3 regions of the Brevibacillus jepli genome follow, and region 3 is predicted to be linked to each of the others. Evidence: predicted binding sites of a transcription regulator. Region 3 holds the regulator's gene; each other region holds the start of a gene.
The links. Region 3 encodes CtsR, which represses protease genes until heat stress. Its sites were predicted from a motif close to ATGGTCAATAAAGGTCAAACA; they were not measured.
Positions count from the first base shown of each region.

Region 1: a site for CtsR is predicted at 6,620-6,640, ahead of AB1L17_RS07560 (ATP-dependent Clp protease ATP-binding subunit). Genes of this name have one in related genera too.
Region 2: a site for CtsR is predicted at 5,052-5,072, ahead of clpP (ATP-dependent Clp endopeptidase proteolytic subunit ClpP). Genes of this name have one in related genera too.

Region 1 covers NZ_JBFEFW010000005.1:112,721-120,965, forward strand. The annotation lists gene AB1L17_RS07535 (ABC transporter ATP-binding protein) at 1-497, opposite strand, end outside; gene AB1L17_RS07540 (DMT family transporter) at 691-1,641, opposite strand; gene AB1L17_RS07545 (aminotransferase-like domain-containing protein) at 1,777-3,126, shown strand; gene AB1L17_RS07550 (hypothetical protein) at 3,244-3,750, shown strand; gene AB1L17_RS07555 (YqaA family protein) at 3,776-4,399, shown strand; gene AB1L17_RS07560 (ATP-dependent Clp protease ATP-binding subunit) at 4,442-6,580, opposite strand; gene AB1L17_RS07565 (TetR/AcrR family transcriptional regulator) at 6,795-7,391, opposite strand; gene rbsK (ribokinase) at 7,550-8,245, opposite strand, start outside.
Region 2 covers NZ_JBFEFW010000004.1:275,904-284,148, forward strand. The annotation lists gene lon (endopeptidase La) at 1-1,058, opposite strand, end outside; gene lonB (ATP-dependent protease LonB) at 1,307-3,004, opposite strand; gene clpX (ATP-dependent protease ATP-binding subunit ClpX) at 3,159-4,424, opposite strand; gene clpP (ATP-dependent Clp endopeptidase proteolytic subunit ClpP) at 4,445-5,026, opposite strand; gene tig (trigger factor) at 5,159-6,451, opposite strand; gene AB1L17_RS06900 (metallophosphoesterase family protein) at 6,577-7,116, opposite strand; gene AB1L17_RS06905 (XTP/dITP diphosphatase) at 7,147-7,740, opposite strand; gene rph (ribonuclease PH) at 7,733-8,245, opposite strand, start outside.
Region 3 covers NZ_JBFEFW010000031.1:92-8,336, forward strand. The annotation lists gene AB1L17_RS25310 (MGDG synthase family glycosyltransferase) at 197-1,318, shown strand; gene AB1L17_RS25315 (HAD hydrolase-like protein) at 1,348-2,025, shown strand; gene AB1L17_RS25320 (CtsR family transcriptional regulator) at 2,227-2,691, shown strand; gene mcsA (protein-arginine kinase activator protein McsA) at 2,722-3,240, shown strand; gene mcsB (protein-arginine kinase McsB) at 3,260-4,336, shown strand; gene AB1L17_RS25335 (ATP-dependent Clp protease ATP-binding subunit) at 4,402-6,852, shown strand; gene radA (DNA repair protein RadA) at 6,958-8,245, shown strand, end outside.

The DNA of each region.
Region 1 (8,245 bases), on a different contig from region 3:
TCCAAAGCACCTAGTGGCTCGTCCAGCAGCAGTACGCGTGGGTTGTTAATAATCGCCCGTGCGATTGCTACCCGTTGCTGTTGTCCACCAGACAGCTGCTTCGGTGTGCGCTTCCGCAGTTCTGTCAGTTGAACGTACTGAAGTACTTCCTCCAAGCGCTTTTGTTGTTCAGCTGCGTTCACTTTTTTCATTTTCAAACCAAACAGGATGTTTTGCTCCACTGTCATATGTGGAAACAAAGCATATTGCTGGAACACCATGTTCATATCCCGCTGATAGGGCGGCACATGGCTGAGTGGCTTTTCGTCCAGAAAAATTTCCCCAGTCGTTGGCTGCTCAAAGCCAGCAATCATTCGAAGCAATGTCGTTTTCCCACAGCCGCTGGGGCCGAGTAACGTCAAAAACTCCCCTTCTTCAATGGAGAGAGAAAAAGAGGGGACGACGACAGTATCTGCAAATCTCTTTTCAATCGAATCCAGATGTATAATTTTTTTCATTCCGTCATCTCACCATATGTCATTATACTCATACAATCTAGGTAACTATATCGTGTATGATACGATTTGTAAACAGTTTCACCACGTCTGGACCGATTTTTTTGCGACTCGGAAGTAAGAGCGATTTTTCCCCAAAAACAAACAGAGCAAATGAATAAACATTCGCTCTGTTGTGTATCGTTTTTATTTTCTCTCACACAGACGAAGACTTCGTTGACGGCAAGCGGTCCCGTGCCCTTGATTTTGCCCCCAGGAAATTCGTCCCAATTACTCCGACAATAATCATCAACGCCCCAATGAGATGGTAGTAAGCCAATTTCTCTTGCAAAAACAAGACGCCAGCCACGATGGTAACCAGTGTAGACAGATTGTTAAAAACGCTGATTTTGGATGCTTCCATCTTGGACAAGGCAAAGTTGGTCATAAAAGACGTTACGAGCGAGGACAGTATCCCCAAATATACTATCGAGATGATGAACGTCGGGCTGGCAAAAGGTGCGAAATACGAGGACAAGGTACCCTCAACGCTATGTTGGATCACCGACCATGCGTTAAAGAACACAAATCCGAGTACCGCCACCATATATGTCATGTCTATATAATGGAAGGATTTTGTCATTTTCCTCGCCAGTACGCTATACCCTGCCAATGACACTGCGGATAAAAGAATGAGAATGGTACCGAGACTGCTCCCCGAGCTTGTGCTTGCACCCAGCCCCTTCATCGCAAAAATGTACACGACACCTGCTACAGATAAAATCGTAGATAGCTTTTGCAGCCAAGTAGATGACTCTCTCAAAAAAAACGCCGCCATGATCATGGTAAAAATCGGGACAGTCGCTTGGATAATACCGGCTTCAGAAGAGGTGGTATATACCAGTCCAAACGCCTGAAGGGTAAAGAACAGAACCGGGTACAGCATGGCGAGCGGAATAATCGCGAGGATGTCTTTTGGCTTGATAGACAGCTTGATCCACCCAAACAAGATCGGTATGGATGCAGCAAGAAAGGCCACGGTAAACCGGTGCGACAGCGTATCGACCGGATTCGTGACAGCGAGTGCCATTTTCAGAAACAAAAACGACAAGCCTGTAATGACTGCATTCAATAATGCCGCGAGAATTGCTTTCTGTTGGTCTTTCATCGTATGTATCGCTCCTACTGGTGACTTTTTACAGACGACCGTCTTAGGTTAATAGTAATGGGGGATCAATCGTGCTACAATGCAAAAAAGTAGTATCTGTACCGATACAAAATCGGTAGTAAGGGGCTGTTTTGTATGCACAAATATTTGCAGCTTCAAAATGAACTAGAAGCCTTGATCGAGAGCCTCTCCTATCGAGATGGAGACCGGCTTCCCTCCATTCGGGAGCTAGCCTCTCAATACCACTGCAGCAAGAGTACCGTCATCCGAACCTTGGACGAACTCGAAAAGCGTCACCTCATTTACTCTGTCGACCGAAGCGGTTACTACGTCGTGAAAAAACAAAGGAAGCTACAAGCCGCAGATGCGTCGATTATCGACTTAGCGACCTCAGCTCCCGATCCTGACCTGTTTCCTTATGTCGACTTTCAACACTGCATCAATAAAGCGATTGAGACTTATAAAAACGACCTGTTTATTTACGGAACCACACAAGGCTTGCCTTCACTCATTGCCGTCATCGCCAAGCAGCTTGGGAACCATCAGGTATTTACGGACCCTCGTAACATATTCATTACGTCCGGTGTCCAACAAGCTCTATCCTTGCTGTGCAGCCTTCCTTTTCCTAATGGCAAAGATACGATTTTGATTGAGCAGCCTAGCTACCACTTATTCATCGAAAATTTACAAGTACACAAGTATCCTGTCGTCGGGATTAAGCGCACTGCGCAGGGAGTCGATTTGGAAGAACTGGAGTCTATTTTCCGCACGGGAAAGATCAAGTTTTTTTATACAATGCCTCGCTTTCAGAGCCCGCTCGGTACGACCTACAGCCGAAAGGACAAACAGCGAATTGTGGAGCTTGCGCAGCAATACGACGTCTATATCGTGGAAGACGATAACATGGCAGACCTTGAGCATGACAGCAAAGCTGATCCCCTCTTTGCCTATGATCGCTTCTCTCGCACCATCTATTTAAAAAGCTATTCCAAAATCATTTTTCCTGGACTGCGTTTGGGTGTAGCCGTTATCCCTGACGCACTCAAGGAATCCTTCAACCAGCATAAACGGCTTTCTGATATCGACAGCTCCATGCTGTCTCAAGCTGCATTGGAAATTTACCTAAAAAGCGGGATGTTCGAGCGCCACAAGCAAAAAATACGCAGCTCCTATCACCGACGATCCAACCTGCTGACGGCAGCACTGAACCATTTTGCGGCCACAGAAGGCCATCTATTCACCTTTCATCCCCTTGCGTATCCGGGAATTCATACGCACATTGTTTTGGACGCTTCCATCTCGGTCCCTACCGTGATTAGTCAGCTGAAAAAACGTTCGATCCTGCTCGAAGGAACAGACAAAAATTACTTGGTGGGCTTTCCGCAAGAAAATATTTTGAAGCTGAATGTGTCCTACGCCAAGGAAGCATCGATTGAGCGCGGGATTCACGAACTGATAGATGTTTTGCGCCGCATGCACCGATAAATGATCCGTCTTAAGTCGCAGATGAAATCGGGCGAGAGTGCGTTTTTGGACAATCAAGAAACTTCGATAATGGAACTATTGAGTTGATCCAAAAACCAAGGCGGATGTGAGTGATTGTTGAGTAACCAGCGAACGATCTACATCGTATTATCAGATACAGGAACATGGTTTACCAGAATGATTCGCTGGTATACGAAGGCTCCATTGAATCATGCTTCCATTGCCTTTGATCCACAATTAACCGAGGTTTACAGCTTCGGTAGAAAAGACCCCCGAAATCCGTTTATCGGCGGCTTCGTAAAAGAAGATATGCAAGGCAAATTGTTTCAAAATGCAACGATTGCGGTATATCGTTGTATAGTAAGTGAATCCCAATTCAAAAAAATTCGTTCCATAGTCGGCCAGTTTGAAGTAGAATCGCATCTATACACATATAATTTGTTGGGCTTACTTGGCGTGATGCTGAATATTCCAATAAAGCGCAAAAAGGCCTATTTTTGTTCGCAATTTGTCGCCTCTGTGTTCGAAGGGGCCAATGTGCGGCTCGTGTCAAAATGCGCTGCATTAACTACTCCAGCAGACCTGGTACAATCCGACTTGATTGAATTGATGACTGGCAGTTAAAGATAGAATGACAAAGGAGAAATAGATGTTTCAGAACATTTTAGATTTCTTAATGGAATATGGCAATTTGGGAATGTTCATTCATTCTTTTGCAGACGCAGTCATCTTTCCCGTTCCTGCCTTCTTTCTTCAAGTGCCGCTCAGCCTTGTTGATCCTTCGCAGGCATTGTGGATTGCAACCGTAGGCTATATCGCTTGTCTCTTAGGGACACCTGTCGGTTATTTTCTCGGTAAAGTCCTGGGCAAATCCGTTCTGTACAAAATCCTCAAAAAAGAATGGATTGATGCTGCCACAGCGATGTTTCAAAAGAAGGGTGAAGTCGCGATCTTCATCGGTTCGTTTACACCGATTCCGTTTAAAGTATTTACGATCATGTCTGGTTGCCTGAACTTCCCGTTGTGGAAATTGATTGGTTATGCTGCCATTGGACGGGCAGTCAAATTTTACGCAGTCGGATTTTTGTTTTATTTTTACGGAAAAATGGCGGAAAGTATGGTCCATGACGTATCTCTCTATATATTTCTCATCATGGTGCCGCTCATCTTGGTCGGATTATGGGTGAAGAAAATCGTCACCAAGCGCCGCCAGCTGAAAATGGAAAGTACTGACGCAAGCAACGGCATCAATGAGAAAGTCATGAATAAATAGCAAAGAAACCCCAAATCGATGGGGTTTCTTTTTTGCACTTGGTTATCCTTTTTTGACACGAATCACTTCATCTTCTACATCAATCAGCATCGTTGTCACATTGTCCTCTTCCATCACCAGATCCGCAATTCTATCCTCGACGTATTGCTGAATCACACGTCGTAATGGACGTGCCCCAAAGGAAGGGTTGTAGCCCAGCTCAGCCAGCTTTTCTTTTGCGTCATCTGTCACGCTGATCTCCATTCCTTGCTCAGACAAATTACCCATGACATCTTGCAGCAGCAGATCAACGATTTTGACCAAATCCTGTTTTTCCAGATGGGCAAAGGAAATGATCGAGTCGAAGCGGTTCAGGAACTCCGGCTTGAAGTACGCACCCAGAGAGTCCAGCACGGTGGCCGGCTCAGGTGTTTTTGCTCCAAAGCCAACGGAAATTTTCCGCTCGCTCACACCTGCATTGCTCGTCGCAATAATAACGGTTTCCTTAAAATTCACGGTTCGGCCTTGACTGTCTGTCAGGCGACCATCCTCCAGAATTTGCAGGAACATGTGCATGACGTCCGGGTGTGCTTTTTCGATTTCATCGAGCAGGATAATGCTGTACGGATTGCGGCGTACGCGCTCTGTCAGCTGACCCGCTTCTTCATGACCGACGTAGCCAGGAGGAGAACCGATCAATTTGGATACTGAATGCTTCTCCATGTACTCGCTCATATCCAGACGAATCATGGAATCACGGGTTCCAAACAGCTCCTCTGCCAGCGCTTTGGACAGCTCTGTTTTCCCGACACCAGTCGGACCTACGAACAGGAAGGAGGCAATCGGTCTGTTTTTTGGCTTCAGACCAGCACGACTGCGGCGAATCGCCTTCGCTACTTGTGTGACCGCCTCGGATTGGCCAATGACTTTGGCTTCCAAATGAGCGGCAAGATTTTTCATTTTCATCTGCTCATCACTTTGCAGCTTGGTTACAGGAATTCCTGTCTTTTGCTCGATCAAGGCTTGAATATCCGTGACTTCAGCCTGTACGCGTTGCTCCTTGCCATCGATCTGATCCAGACCCTCTAAAATGCTTGCTTCCTCGTCTCTCAGACGGGCAGCTCGTTCGTATGCCTCTTGCTCCGTCGCTTCCTTTTTCTCCTGATTGATTTGCGCCAGCCGCTCATGCAGCTCTGCCGTATCAACCGCGGAGGATCTCAGGTTCAAACGCGAGCCCACTTCATCCAAAAGGTCAATCGCCTTGTCAGGCAAGAAACGATCTTGAATATAACGATGGGAGTATTCCACGCAGGCACGGATGACATCATCCGAGTAAGCGACTTGGTGGAATGCTTCGTATTTCGGACGCAATCCTTTTAAAATCTCGATGGCCTGTTCAACGGTTGGTTCCTTGACCATGACTGGCTGCAGGCGGCGTTCGAGAGCTGCGTCCTTTTCAATGACACGATACTCTTTCAACGTAGTTGCCCCAATCAGCTGCAGCTCACCGCGAGCCAGCGCAGGCTTCAGGATGTTTCCTGCATCCATTGATCCTTCCGCAGAGCCTGCACCTACCAAGAGATGAATCTCATCCACAAACAGGATGACGTTTTTGCGTTTTTGCAGCTCGGCAATCACTTGCTTCATTTTTTCCTCGAACTGTCCGCGAATGCCTGTGCCTGCTACCAGAGAGGCGACATCTAAAATGTACACCTGCTTGTTTTTCAGCTTGGTCGGTACTTGCCCTTCCGTAATTCGCAGGGCGAGACCCTCAGCAATCGCTGTCTTCCCGACACCAGGCTCTCCGATCAGAACCGGGTTGTTCTTGTTTCGTCGGTTCAAAATCTCAATGACACGCTCAATTTCTTGTTCGCGTCCAATCACAGGATCAATCAGTCCGGCACGCGCCGCATCGTTTAGATTACGGCCCAACTCATCAAGGATTCCGCCACCACGCTCTGGCGCTTGTGGCTGTGGTTGGCCGGAAGATTTGCCCGGATTCCCCCGGCTTTGGGCAAAGCCTTGCAGGAAGTCATCCAAGCCAGAGAAGGATGAGAAAGGACTAAAGCCCATGCCCACTCCCATTTTGTTGGTCAGCTTTGTTTTGCAATCCTGGCACAAATCGTATTTTTGTTGCTGATTTTGTACGCGTATATGAACAGTCACAGTTGCTTCTCGTTGTTTGCAGATTTCACAATGCATATTCAATCCCCCCAAAAGCGTTGTTTTGGAATCAGAAGATCTTTGACCTTTCCTGACCTTCGTTGTCCTTATTATAGTTTGACCTTCTTTGACTTTCAAGAGGGATTGTATGGTTTTTTACACTTTGCCCAGAAAAGGCACGAATGATCGCAACCCGAAAACGGCTTATTTTTGTAACATTCGGTACAAAAATTTGCGATAAAAAAATAACGCATTACGCGCCGAAGATAGATTCCATGGTGCCATTCATGATTTGTTCAGCCAATGTCCGATTTTGTGTAGATGTATTTAACACACGGAAGCCGTAGTAGCTGCTTAAAAATACGCTTGCCAAATCCACAGCAGATCGTTTAGGAGAGATTTCACCCGTTTGCAAGCCTTCCTCCATCACTTTTTCCATGGTTTGCTTTAGAAGTTCAACATGTCTGGAGGCTATTTCTTCAATCTTGGGATCGTCTTTCGCCCGTTCCAATCCTGCATTGATCAGCAAACATCCCGTTGGATTCGTTGATTCAAAGTCTTCCACCAATGCCCAAGCTAAAAAATTTTGCAGCCGTTCTTTCACGGAACCCGGACTTTCCAATAATGCCCGCTGTTCACGAATCCCTGTTTCGTGATAGTGTTCCACCACCGCTAGATAAAGCTCCTGTTTACTGCCAAACGTATTGTACAAGCTGCCTTTTCCTAGTCCAGTATCACTGCATAAATCATGCGTAGAACAACCATTGTAGCCTTTTGACCAAAATGTTTTCATGGCTACATCTACGATGGAAGTGTAATCAAAATCACGAGGTCTGCCGCGTGTGCTCAACGGAATCCTCCTTTCATTTCCAACTGTTATGGAAATCATACATATTATGTACCGATCGGTCAATAAATGAAATGTTTGCAACCGTAACCCATGCCTATAGAAAAAGCCCATTTTGAAAATCCTCTCTCAAAATAGGCTTGATCATTTCTTATATCGCATCAAAAAGAGTATGCTTGTACTTCCTCTAAAGTAGGCAGGGATGGTTGAGCTCCGTTCCTTGTCACGACAATCGCTGCTACTTTGCTGGCAAAGGTGGCCGCTTCGGTTTCTGTCATTCCTTGCGTGATCCCGACCGCAAAGGCAGCGGTAAAGGAATCGCCTGCCGCAGTTGTATCCACTGGCTCTACGCGGAAAGCCGGGATGTGGGTCGCCTCATGGGCGGTTACCAAGAGAGCGCCCTTTTCCCCCAGCGTTACGATGACGCGCTTTGGTCCACCAGACAAAAGCTTTTTGGCTGCAGCATGCACTTCATCTATCGTGGATACAGGCATTCCCGTGAGAATAGAAAGCTCTGTTTCGTTTGGTGTCAAGGTATGTACATGGGTTAATAGCTCACTGGATAGCTCGCGTGCAGGTGCCGGATTTAAAATGACTAGCTTGCCGAGTCGAGCAGCCTCTTTGACTGTATATGCAACGACAGGCAACGGAATTTCGAGTTGGAGCAATACGATATCGCAGTCCTTTAAAATGGATAGATTGTTTGCAATATGCTCGGTGCTGACGAGCGCATTTGCTCCCGGAACGAGTACGATGTTGTTTTCCCCGTCATCGCTCACATTGATAAAAGCCATGCCTGTCGTACCCGAGCGTTTGATCCCTTCTATGTGAACGTGCGCATCCGTCAGCCCTTTGAG
Region 2 (8,245 bases), on a different contig from region 3:
AGACAAAGGATCGGTCCACGCATGGAGTTTACCAGCTTTTGTACTGCCAAATACTCCAATACGCGTTCTTTTGGCTTATCCAATCCGTAATGATCTTCATCGAGAACCTTCTGTGCATGATGAATATCCAGATTGTCTTCTGTCGTTTTCGTCCACGGCAGCGCGAACAAGGTATCAATGTACGTGCGGATGACCGAGCCTTCCGCAGAAGTCGACGGCATCTTTTCCAGACGTTCGAGCTCCTTCTCGATCTTTGCTTTGATACGCTCAGGAGCATCCGATTTTTCGAGCTCGGCACGCAGCTCATCCACTTCGCCTTGGCGTCCATCTTTGTCGCCCAGCTCTTTTTGGATGGCTTTCATTTGCTCACGCAGGTAGTATTCCTTTTGCGTGCGCTCCATCTGTTTCTTCACGCGATTGCCGATCTTGCGCTCTAGCTCCAGTACCTCGCGCTCGTTGTTCAAAATGGTCAAAAGAATCTCGAGACGTTCCTTGATGTTGGTCGTCTCCAAAATCTCTTGTTTGTCCTTCATCTTGAGCGGCAAATGCGACGCAATCACATCCGCCAATCGTCCCGGTTCCTCAATATCCGTCACGGACGTTAACGTCTCTGGGGAAACCTTTTTGGACAGCTTGATGTACTGCTCAAAGTGGCCCAGCAAGGAACGCATCAATGCTTCCACTTCGTTTTGTTCTGCTTTTTCATCTTGCAAATATGTAATCGACACGACGAAATACTCTTCCTGTTGAAGATATTCCTCGATCTTCGCGCGTTGCAAGCCTTCTACCAAAACACGGATTGTACCATTTGGCAGCTTCAGCATTTGTTTCACACGCGCAACAGTACCAATACTGTAGATTTGCTCAGCATCTGGCTCTTCTATATGGACCTCTTCCTGTGTCGCAAGCAAAATCTTGTTATCGTCTACCATGGCTTGCTCCAATGCGCGGATGGACTTTTCTCGTCCAACGTCCAAATGGAGTACCATTGTCGGATAAACAAGCAATCCTCGCAACGGGAGAAGCGGTAATTCTCGTTTACCGGAACGTTCGCCCAAGCGGATGCACCTCTCCTTGTTGATCTACCCTCTTACCAAGAGCCTCTTAACAGACAAAAACGGCCCTCAAAGCCGTTTCTCAAACGCCTGCCCGGCCCCAAATAACGAGACAAAAAAGATCCTACACAATCACTTTTTTGGGGCCCGTTTTCAGGCCGGGCAAGGCCTCAGGCTCTTTGCAAGCAGAAGCTTTTTACCATTGTAGCGCAAACACAATCCGATGTCTAATCCACGAGCATACCCGACTGTTACAGCGATAGCGGAGACGAAGCGAGATCTTCCGCAGGGATTTGCAAAGTAAAGCCTGTTGCCTCTTCTTCTTGCATGGCAGCTTGCGGTACAGCAAGCTCAATGACTTCGGAGACAGTGGACACCGGGATGATCTCGATCCCTTTCATGTCGGTGAAAATGCTTTGCCAGTTTTCTTGTGGAATGAGTACTCTGGTGGCTCCCGCTTGTTTGGCTGCCTCCACCTTCGCCACGACCCCACCAACCGGTTTTACCTTTCCATGAATGCTCACTTCTCCAGTCATCGCCAGCAAATTATCGACAGGCTGATTCATAATCGCCGAGTAAATAGCCGTTGCTATGGAAATTCCCGCAGAAGGCCCATCAACCGGTATGCCTCCCGGAAAATTAATATGCAAATCGTAATCATACGGGCGGACACCCATTCTGTTCAGTACAGTCAAAACGTTTTCGATCGAGCCTTTTGCCATCGACTTTCTGCGAATCGTTCTGCTGCGGGTTCCCATTTCCTCTTCCTCAGCCATTCCTGTCATCGCCATTCGCCCTTGGCCAGGAACTGCCGCGGGTGAAGCAGTTACCTCAAGCTCCATCACACTTCCCATGTTCGGACCGTACACTGCAAGACCGTTGACTAATCCAACTTGCGGTGTATCATGCACCTGCTTTTCCGGGCGGGGCGATTTTTGGCTACTGTGCATTACCCATTCCACATCGGCTGCCTGAATGTCGTTGCGTTCTTCTGTCAGGGCAATTCCCGCAGCGATCTGGAGTGTATTGATCGCTTCGCGTCCATTCGTCGCGTAGCGCTCGATCACTGTAACTGCGCCATCTTCTATATTCATGTTCATTTTAGGCACAGCCGTACGTACAATACTCCCAATTTCAGCTGCCTTCAATGGACGGAAAAAGATTTCCAGGCAGCGTGAACGAAGCGCTGCAGGCAATTCATCTGGCAGCCTCGTCGTTGCTCCAACCAGACGGAAGTCGGCTGGCAAACCGTATTTAAACACGTCATGAATATGCGAAGGAATCTGGTTATTTTCCTCGCTGTAATAAGCACTCTCCAACATAACTTTGCGGTCTTCGAGAACTTTTAGTAACTTATTCATCTGAACAGGATGAAGTTCCCCTATTTCATCTAGAAAAAGCATACCCCCGTGAGCTTTCGTCACAGCTCCCGGTTTTGGCTGTGGAACACCTGCCTGCCCAAGTGATCCCGCTCCCTGATAAATGGGGTCATGAACAGAGCCGATTAACGGGTCCGCAATCCCGCGCTCATCAAAACGAGCAATCGTCGCATCGATTTCAATAAATTTGGCATCGGCGGAAAACGGTGATAGCTGATTCTTCTTAGCTTCTTCCAGCACGACCCTGGCTGCTGCCGTCTTCCCTACACCCGGCGGTCCATAAATGATGACATGCTGCGGGTTGGGACCACATAAAGCCGCACGCAACGCTCTCAGTCCATCTTCTTGCCCTACGATTTCTTCCAAAGTGGCTGGCCTTGTTTTTTCAGACAAAGGCTCAGTCAACGCGACCATTCTCATTTTGCGAATGGAATCAAGATCCTTGCGCGATTCCTTTTCGGTTGAGGTTTTCGTGTTTCTTTGCGCTCGCAGTAAGTTCCAAAAGTAGGTGCCGATCACGATACCAACAACCACTTCAATGACAGCAATGACCAATGTGGTATAGTCCATATACGGTCCCTCCCATGCGTCTTCGCAGCTTTTTTGAGCATATGTACCAGCTTCTCTTGAACGATATCAAGTAGTATTGCCCCGCAAGCGTAGACGTAAACCAAAAGAAAAAAACCACCTCGCCTAAAACGAGATGGTTTTGTGTAGGTGATGCTTATGCTGTTTCTTCGTGCAATTCTTGGCCTTCTTTGGTCAAGAGCTGAGGCTTCACTTTGTCGCGTACCGTTTCCTCGGTAATCACGCACTTGTTGACGTCTTCTCTAGAAGGCAGCTCATACATCATATCGAGCATGATTTGTTCGATGATCGCACGCAGACCACGTGCACCAGTGTTACGTTTAATCGCTTCTTTGGCGATTTGCAACAGTGCTCCGGCATCAAACTCCAGCTCAACACCGTCGAGACTCAGCAATTTTTGGTACTGCTTCACCAGAGAGTTTTTCGGCTCTGTCAGGATGCGCACGAGCGTCTCCTCATCCAACGGCTCCAATGTAGCCAGAACCGGCAGACGACCTACGAACTCCGGAATCAGACCAAACTTGAGCAGGTCTTCCGGCAAGATGTATTTCAGGTATTCTCCGGCTTTCAGATCGCCTTTTACGCCATCGCCGAAGTCTGCACCGAAACCAATTACTTTTTTACCCAAACGACGCTTGATAATCTGCTCGACGCCATCAAATGCACCGCCGCAGATGAACAAAATGTTCGAGGTGTCGATTTGGATAAACTCTTGATGAGGATGCTTGCGTCCGCCTTGTGGTGGAACACTCGCCACTGTCCCCTCCAAAATTTTCAAAAGCGCTTGCTGTACGCCTTCACCAGATACATCGCGAGTGATGGATGGGTTTTCCGACTTGCGGGCTACCTTATCAATCTCGTCAATGTAAATGATTCCTTTTTCCGCCTTCTCGACATCATAGTCAGCAGCTTGAATGAGCTTGAGCAAAATATTTTCTACGTCTTCGCCCACATAGCCTGCTTCTGTCAAAGAAGTTGCGTCAGCAATCGCGAAAGGTACATTCAGAATGCGCGCCAATGTTTGCGCGAGCAACGTTTTACCGCTACCAGTTGGACCGATCAGCATGATGTTGGATTTTTGCAGCTCCACATCCTCGATCTTCGCCCCGGAATTAATCCGTTTGTAGTGGTTGTACACCGCTACAGACAAGGACTTCTTCGCCATATCTTGACCGATAACATAGTCGTCCAAGATTTTGCGGATTTCCACTGGCTTTGGAATTTCTTTCATATCAATTTCTTCTTCAGTACCCAGTTCTTCCTGTACAATTTCATTGCACAGTTCGATACATTCGTCACAAATGTAAACACCAGGACCAGCTACCAGCTTGCGCACCTGTTCCTGGGACTTGCCGCAGAAGGAACACTTCAATTGGCCTTTGTCGTCGTTAAACTTAAACATGCGCTTCACCTCACAACGGGTCAGTTTTTGCGTTCAATAATAGAGTCAATCAATCCGTAGGCCTTTGCTTCTTCTGCGCTCATGAAATTGTCGCGGTCTGTATCCTGCTCTACACGTTCGTAAGGCTGACCTGTCCGCTCAGACAAAATCTGATTCAGTTGACGCTTCGTTTTCAGAATCCATTCCGCATGAATACGGATGTCTTCTGCTTGCCCGCGAACACCGCCGAGTGGCTGATGAATCATCACTTCAGCATTCGGCAGGGCAAAACGCTTGCCTTTGGCACCAGCAGCCAATAGGAATGCACCCATGCTGGCAGCCATGCCCACACAAATCGTGGACACATCTGGTTTGATGTACTGCATGGTGTCGTAGATGGCCATTCCTGCTGTAACAGAACCACCTGGAGAGTTTATGTATAGCGATATGTCTTTGTCCGGATCTTCTGCCTGCAAGAATAGCAGCTGAGCAACAACCAGATTGGCGATCTCATCATCAATCTCGGTGCCCAACAAAATAATCCGGTCTTTCAAGAGGCGCGAGTAAATATCATAGGAGCGCTCGCCCCTGCTTGTTTGCTCGATGACCATAGGGATCAGCATTATGTATTTTCCTCCTTTGCCGAAAAAAGTCAATGGTGGAAAAACAAGGCACGATACACTCGTGCCTTGTGGTCTTGACAGCCAGTGTCCAGGGTAAGCCTGACCACTGCCCAATCATGCGTTCTTCTAAGCTTATGCAGTTACTTTGCTTTCTGCAACCAGCAAATCTACTGTTTTGCGAGTTTGCACGTCGCGGTACAAAGCAACCATGCCATCTTGTGCGGAGAAGATTTTGCGCAGCTCATCTGCTGGGCGGCCATATACGCCAGCCAGTTTGTCCAGCTCTGCATTTACATCTTCTTCAGTAGCTTCGATGTTTTCTGCTTTGCCGATTGCTTCCAAAGTCAAGGAAGTGCGTACGCGGGATGTTGCGTCTGCACGCAATTGATCACGCAGTTGGCTCTCATCCATGCCGGAGAACTGGTAGTACAGTTCCAGAGTCATGCCTTGGTATTGCAGACGTTGACCAAATTCATTTACCATTTGATCCAATTCATGCTCAACCATTACTGCTGGCAATTCGATCTCAGCGTTTTCAGCTGCTTTCAGAACGAGCTGCTCACGAACATATTGATCTTTTTCTTGCGCTGTTTTTTCTTCGAGTTTTTTCTTGGTGTCTGCTTTCAGCTCTTCCAGCGTGTCGAACTCGCTCACATCTTTGGCAAACTCATCATCCAAAGCAGGCAGGTTTTTGCGCTTCAGGCTGTTCAGCTTCACTTGGAATACCGCTTCTTTACCAGCGAGGTTAGGAGAGTGGTATTCTTCAGGGAAAGTTACGGTAATTTCTTTTTCTTCGCCGATGTTCATGCCAGCCAATTGCTCTTCGAACCCTGCGATGAAAGTACCGGAACCCAGTTCCAGAGAGTAATCTTCCGCTTTACCGCCTTCAAAAGCTACTCCGTCCTGGAAGCCTTCGAAATCGATTACAGCGATGTCGCCTGTTTGTGCGGCACCCTCTTCTACTGCTACGAGCTCAGCATGACGCTCTTGCATACGCTTCAGTTCAGCGTCAACGCTCTCTTCTGTTACAGAGAAGTCTTTCTCTTCGATGGACAGACCTTTGTAGTCGCCCAGCTTCACTTCAGGCTTCACAGTTACAGTCGCTTTGAAGATCAGGTTTTTCCCTTGTTCCATTTGCGTTACGTCAACTTCTGGACGATCTACTGGCTCGATACCAGCTTCACGAACAGCTTGTCCATATGCAGTTGGAAGCAGAATGTCAAGAGCGTCTTGGTACAGAGATTCTACACCAAAACGGGATTCGAACATTTTGCGTGGTACTTTTCCTTTACGGAATCCTGGAACTTGAACTTTTTGAACCACTTTTTTAAACGCTTGATCCAATGCTGCGTCTACTTGCGTAGCATCTACTTCAACCGTCAGGACTCCCTGGTTATTCTCTACCTTTTCCCAATTTGCTGCCACGTAAACTTCCCCTCCTAAATCGAATCAACAGAACATCGCCAGCCGCGCCATGATATCTTCGCAGGCTCGGATGATAATATTCTAGCCATTATAACCATTCTAGTATAGCACAAATCTTTCAGTTTTCAAGAAGACCTCGCCGGGCCACGGATAGAATAGTTTCCTCCCAATTGCGGAACCGGGTTGCCTTGGTGGTCATAAAACGTTACGGTTATGTAAACCTCTGTCGGAGACGTGCCAGTCTCTTCCAAAACAGCATATGTCGGTACGTGAAACCCGCGTGGCATTTGCAAGCTGCCCGGATTCAGAAACAATATGCCTCTCTCTACACCACAGGCAGGTACATGAGAGTGACCGAATACGACCACATTCGCCCCGACTTCTTCTGCACGGTAATGAAGGCGCAAAAGAGAACCTTTTACCCCGAAAAGATGCCCGTGCGTTTGCAGGATGTGAAGGTCGCGCCAATCGGTCTCTTGCTCGGTCGGCACCTCTTTTGTCGAATCGCAATTGCCTCGGACAAGCGTCATTTTGGAGAACGGCTCGCGCAGATGGTCTACACAAAAATCGCCGCAATGCAAAATTTTATCGACATGATGTCGGTTGACGACCTGGCTTACTTCCCAGACCAAGCCGTGGCTATCGCTCATGATGAGAATTCCCATCACGCCTCACTCTCCTGTTTTCTATCTAGTCTACTTGATGACCTCAAGCAGCTGCCGCATGGCACGAGCACGGTGGCTGATCTGGTTCTTTTCTTCCGGCATGAGTTCCGCCATCATTTTATCCATGGCTGGAATGTAGAAAACCGGATCGTACCCGAAGCCGTTTGTCCCTTTTGGCTCGCGGGCGATCACACCCTCACAAGCACCTGTCGCAATGATCGGCTCTTCTCCTGGGATCACCAGCGCCAGTGTGCAACGGAAGCGAGCTGTGCGCTCTTCTGTCGACACCTCTTCCAGCTCTTTCAACAATTTACGCCAATTCTGCTCGTCTGTTGCATCCTCCCCGGCGAACCGTGCAGAGTAGACACCAGGCCGACCATCCAGCGCATCCACTTCCAGGCCAGAATCGTCACCGAGTGCTGGCATTTTCAAGTATGTAGAGATTTCGATTGCTTTTTTCAGTGCATTTCCTTCGAAGGTGTCTTTGTCTTCTACTACCTCAGGCACACCGTCAAATTCAGCGAGGCTAATTCCTTCCCAGCCTGCATCTGCGAACAGCCTGTTGAATTCTTTCACTTTTCCCTGGTTACGTGTTGCGAGAACGACTTTTTTTCGATTAGGCATGACTTTCCTCCACTACCGATTGTGCAAAAGAGAGTGTAACATCAGCGAGCGCCTCTTTTTGACTGTTAATCAAGTTGTCAATGCCGACTTTTGCAAGGGCAATCATTTCTTGCAGTTGTTCAGGAGAAAACGGAGCATCCTCCCCTGTTCCTTGCAGCTCGACAAACTTTCCTTTTCCCGTCATGACGACATTCATGTCGACAATTGCTGTAGAATCCTCTTTGTAGTTAAGATCGAGCACTGCTTCCTCGCCAACCACCCCTACTGAGGTTGCTGCCAGGAAGTCGTTGAGCGGCAGCTGTTTCCAGGTGCCACTGTCCACCAGCTTTTGCATCGCGTCTACCATTGCAACGAAGGCTCCGGTAATCGAAGCTGTCCGTGTACCCCCGTCAGCCTGGATGACATCGCAATCCAGCCAAATGGTTCGTTCACCCATTGCTTCAAGGTTTACAACGGAGCGCAGAGCACGTCCGATCAGACGCTGAATCTCCATTGTCCGTCCACC
Region 3 (8,245 bases):
AGCCTCTTTACCCCAGAATGGGTAAGGAGGTTTTTCGTTTTTACAGCTAAAAAGTCAAACTCGCAATTATTTTGTCGATAAGTTAGGCCGAACGACCGACAAGTTCCCTCTTGCAGACGGGTCTTGGGGTAGACTAACATGAGAAGGTACCTGATCCAGGCGTTGGAGTAGGCGAGGTTATGAAGGAGAATCGTTCATGAAAAAAATTCTAATCTTTTCCGCTTCCATCGGTAACGGTCACAACCAGGCAGCGCGGGCCATGCAAGAAAGCTTGGCCGAGAGTGGTTGCACATCGATGATCATTGATACGTTGGAATATATTAGCCCCACTTTTCACAAGATCTTGCTGGAAAGCTATATGAATCTGTTGAGATTGTCACCAAAGATGTGGGGCAGAATCTATCATAATACAGAAAAAAGCCGCTTCTTCGATATGAATGTGCTGATGAATAAGTTATTGGCAAACAAACTAAAAAAGCTGATCAACAGTGTACAGCCTGATGCCTTCATTGCTACGCATCCATTTGCCAGCTGTATGCTCTCCGTACTGAAAGGGAGAAATGATTGGAAGGAACCGATCTATACGATCATTACCGACTATACAATCCATCCTTCATGGATTAATCACCACATCAATTATTACTTCATCGGACATGAACAGTTGTATTACCTGTTAGATGTGTACCGGCAGGATCATCAAAAATTCATTCCGATGGGGATTCCCATCATGCGTAAATTCAGCTTGCCATTGGAACCAGATCTGATTCGGCAGAAGCTCGGTCTTGCTCCTGAACAAAAAAGTATCATTCTTTCAGGCGGCGGATTGGGTCTTGGTTCGATGGAAAAGGTATTAGATGGTCTGGAAGAGATTAATATTCCGTTGAAAACCTTTGTGTTAACAGGGACAAACGATAAGCTGTACAAAAAAGTTGTGAACCGTACGTATCGCCACGAGGTAGTACCGCTAAAATTCATCAATAATTTCCACGAGTACTTGGAAACGGCTGATTTAATTGTAACTAAATCAGGTGGACTCACATCAGCTGAAGTGATGAGTAAACGGGTACCGATGATTATTTATAACCCTTTGCCTGGACAGGAAGAGAGGAACAGTCACTTTTTGCTCAATAACGGATGTGCGGTACATGCCAATCTGTCGGAGCAGTTGATTTACTTTATTGATGAACTATTACACAGCCCGTCAAAAGTCGACTATATGCGGCGAATGGGGCAAAAAATCTCGAAGCCAGATGCTGCACAACGAATTACCGAGTTTATCATGGAAGACATGAATATGGTGCAAGGAGAAGTAGAATAGCTGCCTAGCCAGACAAAATGGAGGAGCCCATGAGTGTACCATACGCCATATTATTTGATATGGATGGCACGTTACTGCAAACAGAAAAGCTGTCTACACCAGCATTTATTCGAACGTTTGACCAGCTTCGTCAAAAAGGGCTATGGCAAGGTGAGACCCCTGACGAACGTGAACTGATCCATGTACTGGGAATGACGATCGAGCAGATTTGGGATAAATTGCTGCCGGGTGCGAGTGATGAAGCCATTCGCTCAGCAGACGCTTTCTTATTAGACAATGAAATCCAGTTAATCAAAGAAAGAGTGACCGAGCTTTATCCAGAAGTAAAAGCAACCCTGGAAAATCTGCATGCAAAAGGATTTGCTTTGTTTGTAGCGAGTAATGGTCAGGAAGCGTACATCGATGCCATTTGTCACGAATATGGGTTAAAGCCGCTGATGACCGACCTATACTCGGCTGGCCGATTCCGTACGCAAACGAAAAATGACCTGGTTGCAAAACTTTTGTCTGATTACAAAGTCGGGCAGGCAATCATGGTAGGCGATCGCCACTCCGACGTGGAAGCAGGGAAGACCAATGGCTTATTTACCATTGGATGCGACTTTGGTTTTGCCAAACCAGGTGAACTTGACGGTGCCGATGTCATCATTACCAGCTTCTCTCAGCTGCTGAGTCATTTGCCAGCAATCGACACCAATGCACAATAACAAACATAAACCATTCCTCAGGGAGTGGTTTTTTTGTTGATGATGTCCTTGTTTCAAGCGACCCTCTTTTGCCCACACTAGAATGTGTAAGGGACACTTGCGGGCACGCAATAAACCCATTATAATTAACGTCAAAGATAGTCAAAGTCAATGGTGACAACACTCTTAAAGAACAAGCACAGAGGAATAGGAGGCGATGACTTGCGTAACATCTCGGACATCATTGAACATCACTTGAAAAGCATCATTACAAACAGTCCCAATGGATCGATCGAGATTCAGCGTAGTGAGCTTGCCGACCATTTTCAATGTGTGCCGTCTCAGATCAACTACGTCATCAATACGCGTTTTACTGTTCAAAAAGGATATATCGTAGAAAGTAAACGCGGAGGCGGCGGGTATATTCGAATACGCAAGGTGCAAATTGTCAGCAAAGCACGCTTGCAGGAATTGTTAACGGAAGAACTGATTGGCGAAAGTATCAGTCAGAGCGTAGGAAACGCGATCGTAGAAAGATTGCTGGAGGAAGGTCTAGTCAACATCAGGGAAGCAACATTAATGAAAATCGCTACCTCGCGAAGCGTTTTAACTCTAGAAGCTGAATTGCGAGATCGTTTGCGGGCAAATATTTTAAAGCAGATGATCGCAGCGATCTTGTTGAGGTAATTAAAAGCAAGCGTTAGGAGGTATGATGAAATGAACTGTGAGGAATGCGGAAAACGACCGGCGACACTGCATTTGACGAAAATCGTCAATGGTGAGAAAACCGAATACCATATTTGCGAGCACTGTGCTCAGGAAAAAGGCGACGTCTTTACCGGCTTTCACAACTTCAGCATCAATAATCTCCTGTCAGGACTTTTAAAATTCGATCCCATGCAAAAGAATGGACGCGAAACAGCGACGAATAAGCCGCTTCAATGCGAAACATGTGGGCTCACATATTCTCAGTTCAGTAAAAGCGGCCGATTCGGCTGTAGTGATTGCTACACCTTTTTGGGTGATCGACTGGACCCACTTTTCCGCAGGATTCATGGGAACACACAGCATAGTGGAAAAGTACCAGAGCGGACGGGTGGTCAACTGAAGATCCGCAAAGAGCTGGAGCAATTAAAGCAAGCGCTGCAAAGTCATGTCGCCAGTGAAGAGTTCGAGAAGGCTGCAGAAATGCGTGATCGAATTCGAGCACTGGAACAAAAAATGGCCCAATCGTAGCAAGGGAGGTAAGCTGGTTATGTCCCAGAAGCAGTTTATGCAAAATCCGTGGAGCAATTGGATGAAAGGAGAAGGTCCTGATTCCGATATTGTCATCAGCACACGGTTGCGTATTGCCCGTAACCTGCGCCAGCACCCTTTTCCGTTATTGGCAACGGACTCGCAGGGCGAGGAAGTCGTCAGAAAGGTAACTGAAGTAAGCGATTCGCAGGCCATGCGCAAAAAGCATCAGCTCCAGGTCGTCCATATGGACCAAATTAACCCATTAGAAAAACGCGTTCTCGTCGAGAAGCATCTGATTAGCCCTCATCTGGCGGAGGAATCACGCAAAGGCGCTGTATTGCTTCGAGAAGATGAGTCTGTCAGCATCATGGTTAATGAAGAGGACCACATTCGAATACAGGTACTTTTACCCGGTTTTCGCTTGAATGAGGCGTGGGACATAGGTACGAAGATAGACGACATTTTCGAGAAAAACTTGAACTACGCATTCGACGAGAGTAGGGGTTATCTTACTAGCTGTCCAACGAATGTCGGCACGGGAATACGTGCGTCTGTGATGCTGCACCTGCCAGCTCTGGTGATGACCCAGCAGATCAGCAGAATTTTACAGGCAATTAATCAAGTTGGTCTGGTGGTTAGAGGAATTTATGGAGAAGGAAGCGAAGCATTAGGGAATCTTTTTCAGTTATCCAATCAGGTAACACTGGGGATGTCTGAGTCAGATATCCTTTCCAACCTATACGGCGTAGCCAGGCAGATCATCGAACAAGAACGAGTAGCACGTACGTACTTGCTGGAGCATACGCGTATATCTTTGGAGGATCGCATTTTTCGGTCATATGGCATCCTGATGTATGCCCGTACGGTAGAGTCCAAGGAAGCGGCTCAGCGCTTGTCTGATGTGCGGCTGGGTATTGATCTTGGTATCATCCCGAATGTATCGCCGCTGGTTCTAAACGAACTGCTGGTAACGACACAGCCAGGGTTTTTGCAGCATCATGCAGGACAAAAGCTCACGCCAGACCAACGCGACGAAAGAAGGGCACGGTTGATTCGTGAGCGTCTGCGCGTAGTTGAATCACAAGAAGAGTAGTACGAATGGTAACACGCAATTGTTAATCTATAGAGAAAAAACACGGTTATACGGAGGTGTACGATATGATGTTTGGACGTTTTACAGAACGAGCACAAAAAGTACTGGCACTTGCACTGGAAGAGGCGGTTCGTCTCGGCCACAAAGATATTGGGACAGAGCATGTGCTACTGGGACTCATTCGAGAAGGCGAAGGGATTGCAGCAAAAGCATTGCAATCACTCGGGCTTGGCCTCGATAAAATCCAGAGCGAAGTGGAGTCGTTAATCGGGCGGGGAACAGAGCAGTCCGGTAGTAATTACACACCAAACTATACACCTCGCGCCAAAAAGGTCATTGAACTGTCTATGGATGAAGCCCGCAAGCTGGGTCACACCTATGTGGGTACTGAACATATTCTACTTGGCTTGATCCGTGAAGGGGAAGGCATTGCTGCTAGAATCATGAACAATCTGGGCGTTAGTCTGAACAAGGCACGTCAGCAAGTTCTTCAGCTTCTGGGAAGCTCAGAAATGATGGCATCTCATCAACCGTCTGGAGGAAATCCAGCGGCAAATACACCGACATTGGACGGTTTAGCTCGGGATCTGACAGCAATCGCTCGTGATGGTGGGCTCGACCCGGTCATCGGTCGCCAAAAGGAAATTGAGCGTGTGATCCAAGTACTTAGCAGACGCACCAAGAACAACCCTGTTCTGATTGGTGAGCCTGGTGTAGGGAAAACCGCAATCGCAGAAGGTCTTGCCCAAAAAATCGTCAATAACGAAATTCCGGAGACACTTCGTGACAAACGCGTCATGACATTAGATATGGGTACCGTTGTCGCGGGAACCAAATATCGCGGTGAGTTCGAAGATCGTCTGAAAAAAATCATGGACGAAATTCGCCAAGCCGGAAATATCATCCTGTTTATTGATGAGCTGCACACCTTGATTGGTGCAGGTGGAGCAGAGGGTGCAATTGATGCCTCCAATATTTTGAAGCCTGCTCTGGCACGTGGCGAGCTACAGTGCGTGGGTGCTACTACGCTGGATGAATATCGCAAGTACATCGAAAAGGATGCGGCACTGGAGCGTCGTTTCCAACCAATTCAGGTCGATGAACCAACGGCTGAGGATGCTATAAAAATCCTTCACGGTTTGCGTGATCGCTATGAAGCGCATCACCGTGTCAAAATTACAGATGAAGCAATCGAACAGGCAGTGAAACTGTCTGACCGCTATATTTCAGATCGCTTCCTGCCTGACAAGGCCATTGACCTGGTCGACGAGGCGGCATCCAAGGTCCGTTTGCAATCCTTTACCGTTCCACCGAACCTCAAAGAGCTTGAGGGACGTCTGGAAGAGGTGCGCAAGGAAAAGGACGCAGCGGTACAATCGCAAGAATTCGAGGAAGCAGCAGCACTTCGCGATCAGGAGCAAAAACTGCGGGAAGAACTGGATAAAACGAAAAAAGACTGGAAAGAGCGCCAAGGTCAGTTAAACATGGAGGTTACTCCTGAAGACATCGCTCAAGTTGTAGCGAGCTGGACGGGTATCCCGGTGTTGAAGCTGAAGGAAGAAGAAACCGAGCGCTTGCTGAAGATGGAAGAGATTTTGCACGATCGCGTCATTGGTCAGGACGAAGCAGTCAAATCCATCTCGCGTGCCATCCGTCGTGCCCGTGCTGGTCTCAAAGACCCAAAACGCCCGATCGGTTCGTTTATCTTCCTGGGTCCTACCGGTGTGGGTAAAACTGAATTGGCTCGTGCCGTAGCGGAGACGCTATTCGGTGACGAAGACGCAATGATCCGAGTGGATATGTCCGAGTATATGGAGAAGCATTCTACAGCTCGTCTGGTAGGTGCCCCTCCTGGCTATGTAGGCTTTGACGAAGGCGGTCAGCTGACCGAAAAAGTGCGTCGTAAGCCTTACTCCGTTATTTTGCTGGATGAAATCGAGAAGGCCCATCCAGATGTATTCAACATCTTGCTACAAGTATTGGATGATGGTCGTCTGACAGACTCCAAGGGACGTACCGTTGATTTCCGCAATACGGTTGTCATCATGACTTCCAACGTTGGAGCGAGCATGATCAAGAAGAATACGACACTCGGCTTCACGACCAACGATTCGGAAAGAAAATATCAGGATATGAAGGACAAAGTCATGGATGAGCTGAAGAAGAGCTTCCGTCCTGAGTTCTTGAACCGTATCGACGAAGTCATCGTGTTCCACTCCTTGGAGCAAGAGCACATCGAACAAATCGTATCTCTCATGACAGAAGAGCTGCGTAAACGTTTGAAAGAGCAAGACATTGATTTCCAATTGACCGAAGAAGCCAAGAAGGTATTGGCAAAAGAAGGCTTCGATCCGGCCTACGGTGCTCGTCCTCTGCGTCGTGCTATTCAGCGCCACATCGAGGATAATTTGTCCGAGGAATTGCTCAAGGGCACGATCAGTAAAGGCGATACCGTCAATATCGAAGCCGAAGAAGGTAAGCTGGTTGTTAAGCGTCTTGAAAAATCGAAATCGTAAGCGGGTCTAAACGTAATAGAATGCCTCCTGATTCGGGAGGTATTCTTTTTTTGGGTGCGTAATTATGATAAAAGTAGAGAAAGAAATCCAAGTGAGGGTGCGATTATGTCAAAGTATAAAACGAAATACGCGTGTCAAGAATGTGGCTATGAATCGCCGAAGTGGATGGGAAAATGTCCGGGATGCAGCAACTGGAACACCTTAGTGGAGGAAGTAACGGTAAAAAACGCACATCGTCACGAAGGTCTGAGTGGCGGTCAGCGCCAAGCGGCGATCCCATTAACCCAGGTAGCAAGTGAAGAAGAGCCTCGCATGGATACAACCATCGGAGAATTGAATCGTGTGCTTGGTGGAGGACTCGTTCCTGGGTCACTCATTTTGGTCGGGGGGGACCCCGGAATCGGAAAATCGACATTGCTTTTGCAGACCTCGTTTGCCTTGGCACATCAAGGGGCAAAGGTTCTCTATGTATCTGGGGAGGAGTCGGCAAAGCAAATTAAAATTCGCGCGGATCGACTTCATATGCAAACGCCGCCGATGTTTGTATTGGCAGAAAATGATTTGGATTTGATCGAACAGCATATTAATCAAGTAGACCCTGATGTACTGATCATTGACTCGATCCAGACGGTGTTTCATCCCGCCATCCAATCAGCTGCGGGAAGTGTTGCGCAAGTACGCGAGGCGACTGCCCAATTAATGAGAATTGCCAAAGGAAAAGGGATCGGTACCTTCATCGTTGGTCACGTAACCAAGGAAGGCTCCATCGCCGGTCCGCGTATGCTTGAGCACATGGTGGATGCTGTTCTCTACTTTGAAGGAGAGCGACATAATACGTTTCGAATCTTGCGCGCCGTCAAAAACCGCTTTGGTTCGACAAACGAAATCGGCATTTTCGAGATGAAGGATCGCGGTTTGGAGGAAGTAGCGAACCCATCGGAAATTTTTTTGGCAGAACGTCCATTCGGCGTTGCGGGTTCTACTGTAGTAGCAAGTATGGAGGGCACACGTCCCGTATTGGTTGAGCTGCAGGCTCTCGTTGCTCCTACTAGCTTCGTTACCCCAAGGAGAACAGCAACAGGGGTCGATCATCAGCGGGTGGCGATGATTATGGCTGTATTGGAAAAGCGCATGGGCATGATGCTGCAAAACCAGGATGCTTATGTGAATGTAGCAGGTGGGGTAAGATTAGATGAGCCAGCGGTTGATTTGGCGATCGCCGTAAGCATTGCTAGCAGCTTCCGTGATCACGCTACCAATCCACATGATGTCGTCATCGGAGAAATTGGATTGACAGGTGAAGTGCGCGGTGTCTCCCGTATTGAACAACGAGTGAGAGAGGCACATAAATTAGGCTTTAAACGCGTCATCATACCGGAGAAAAACATCCGCG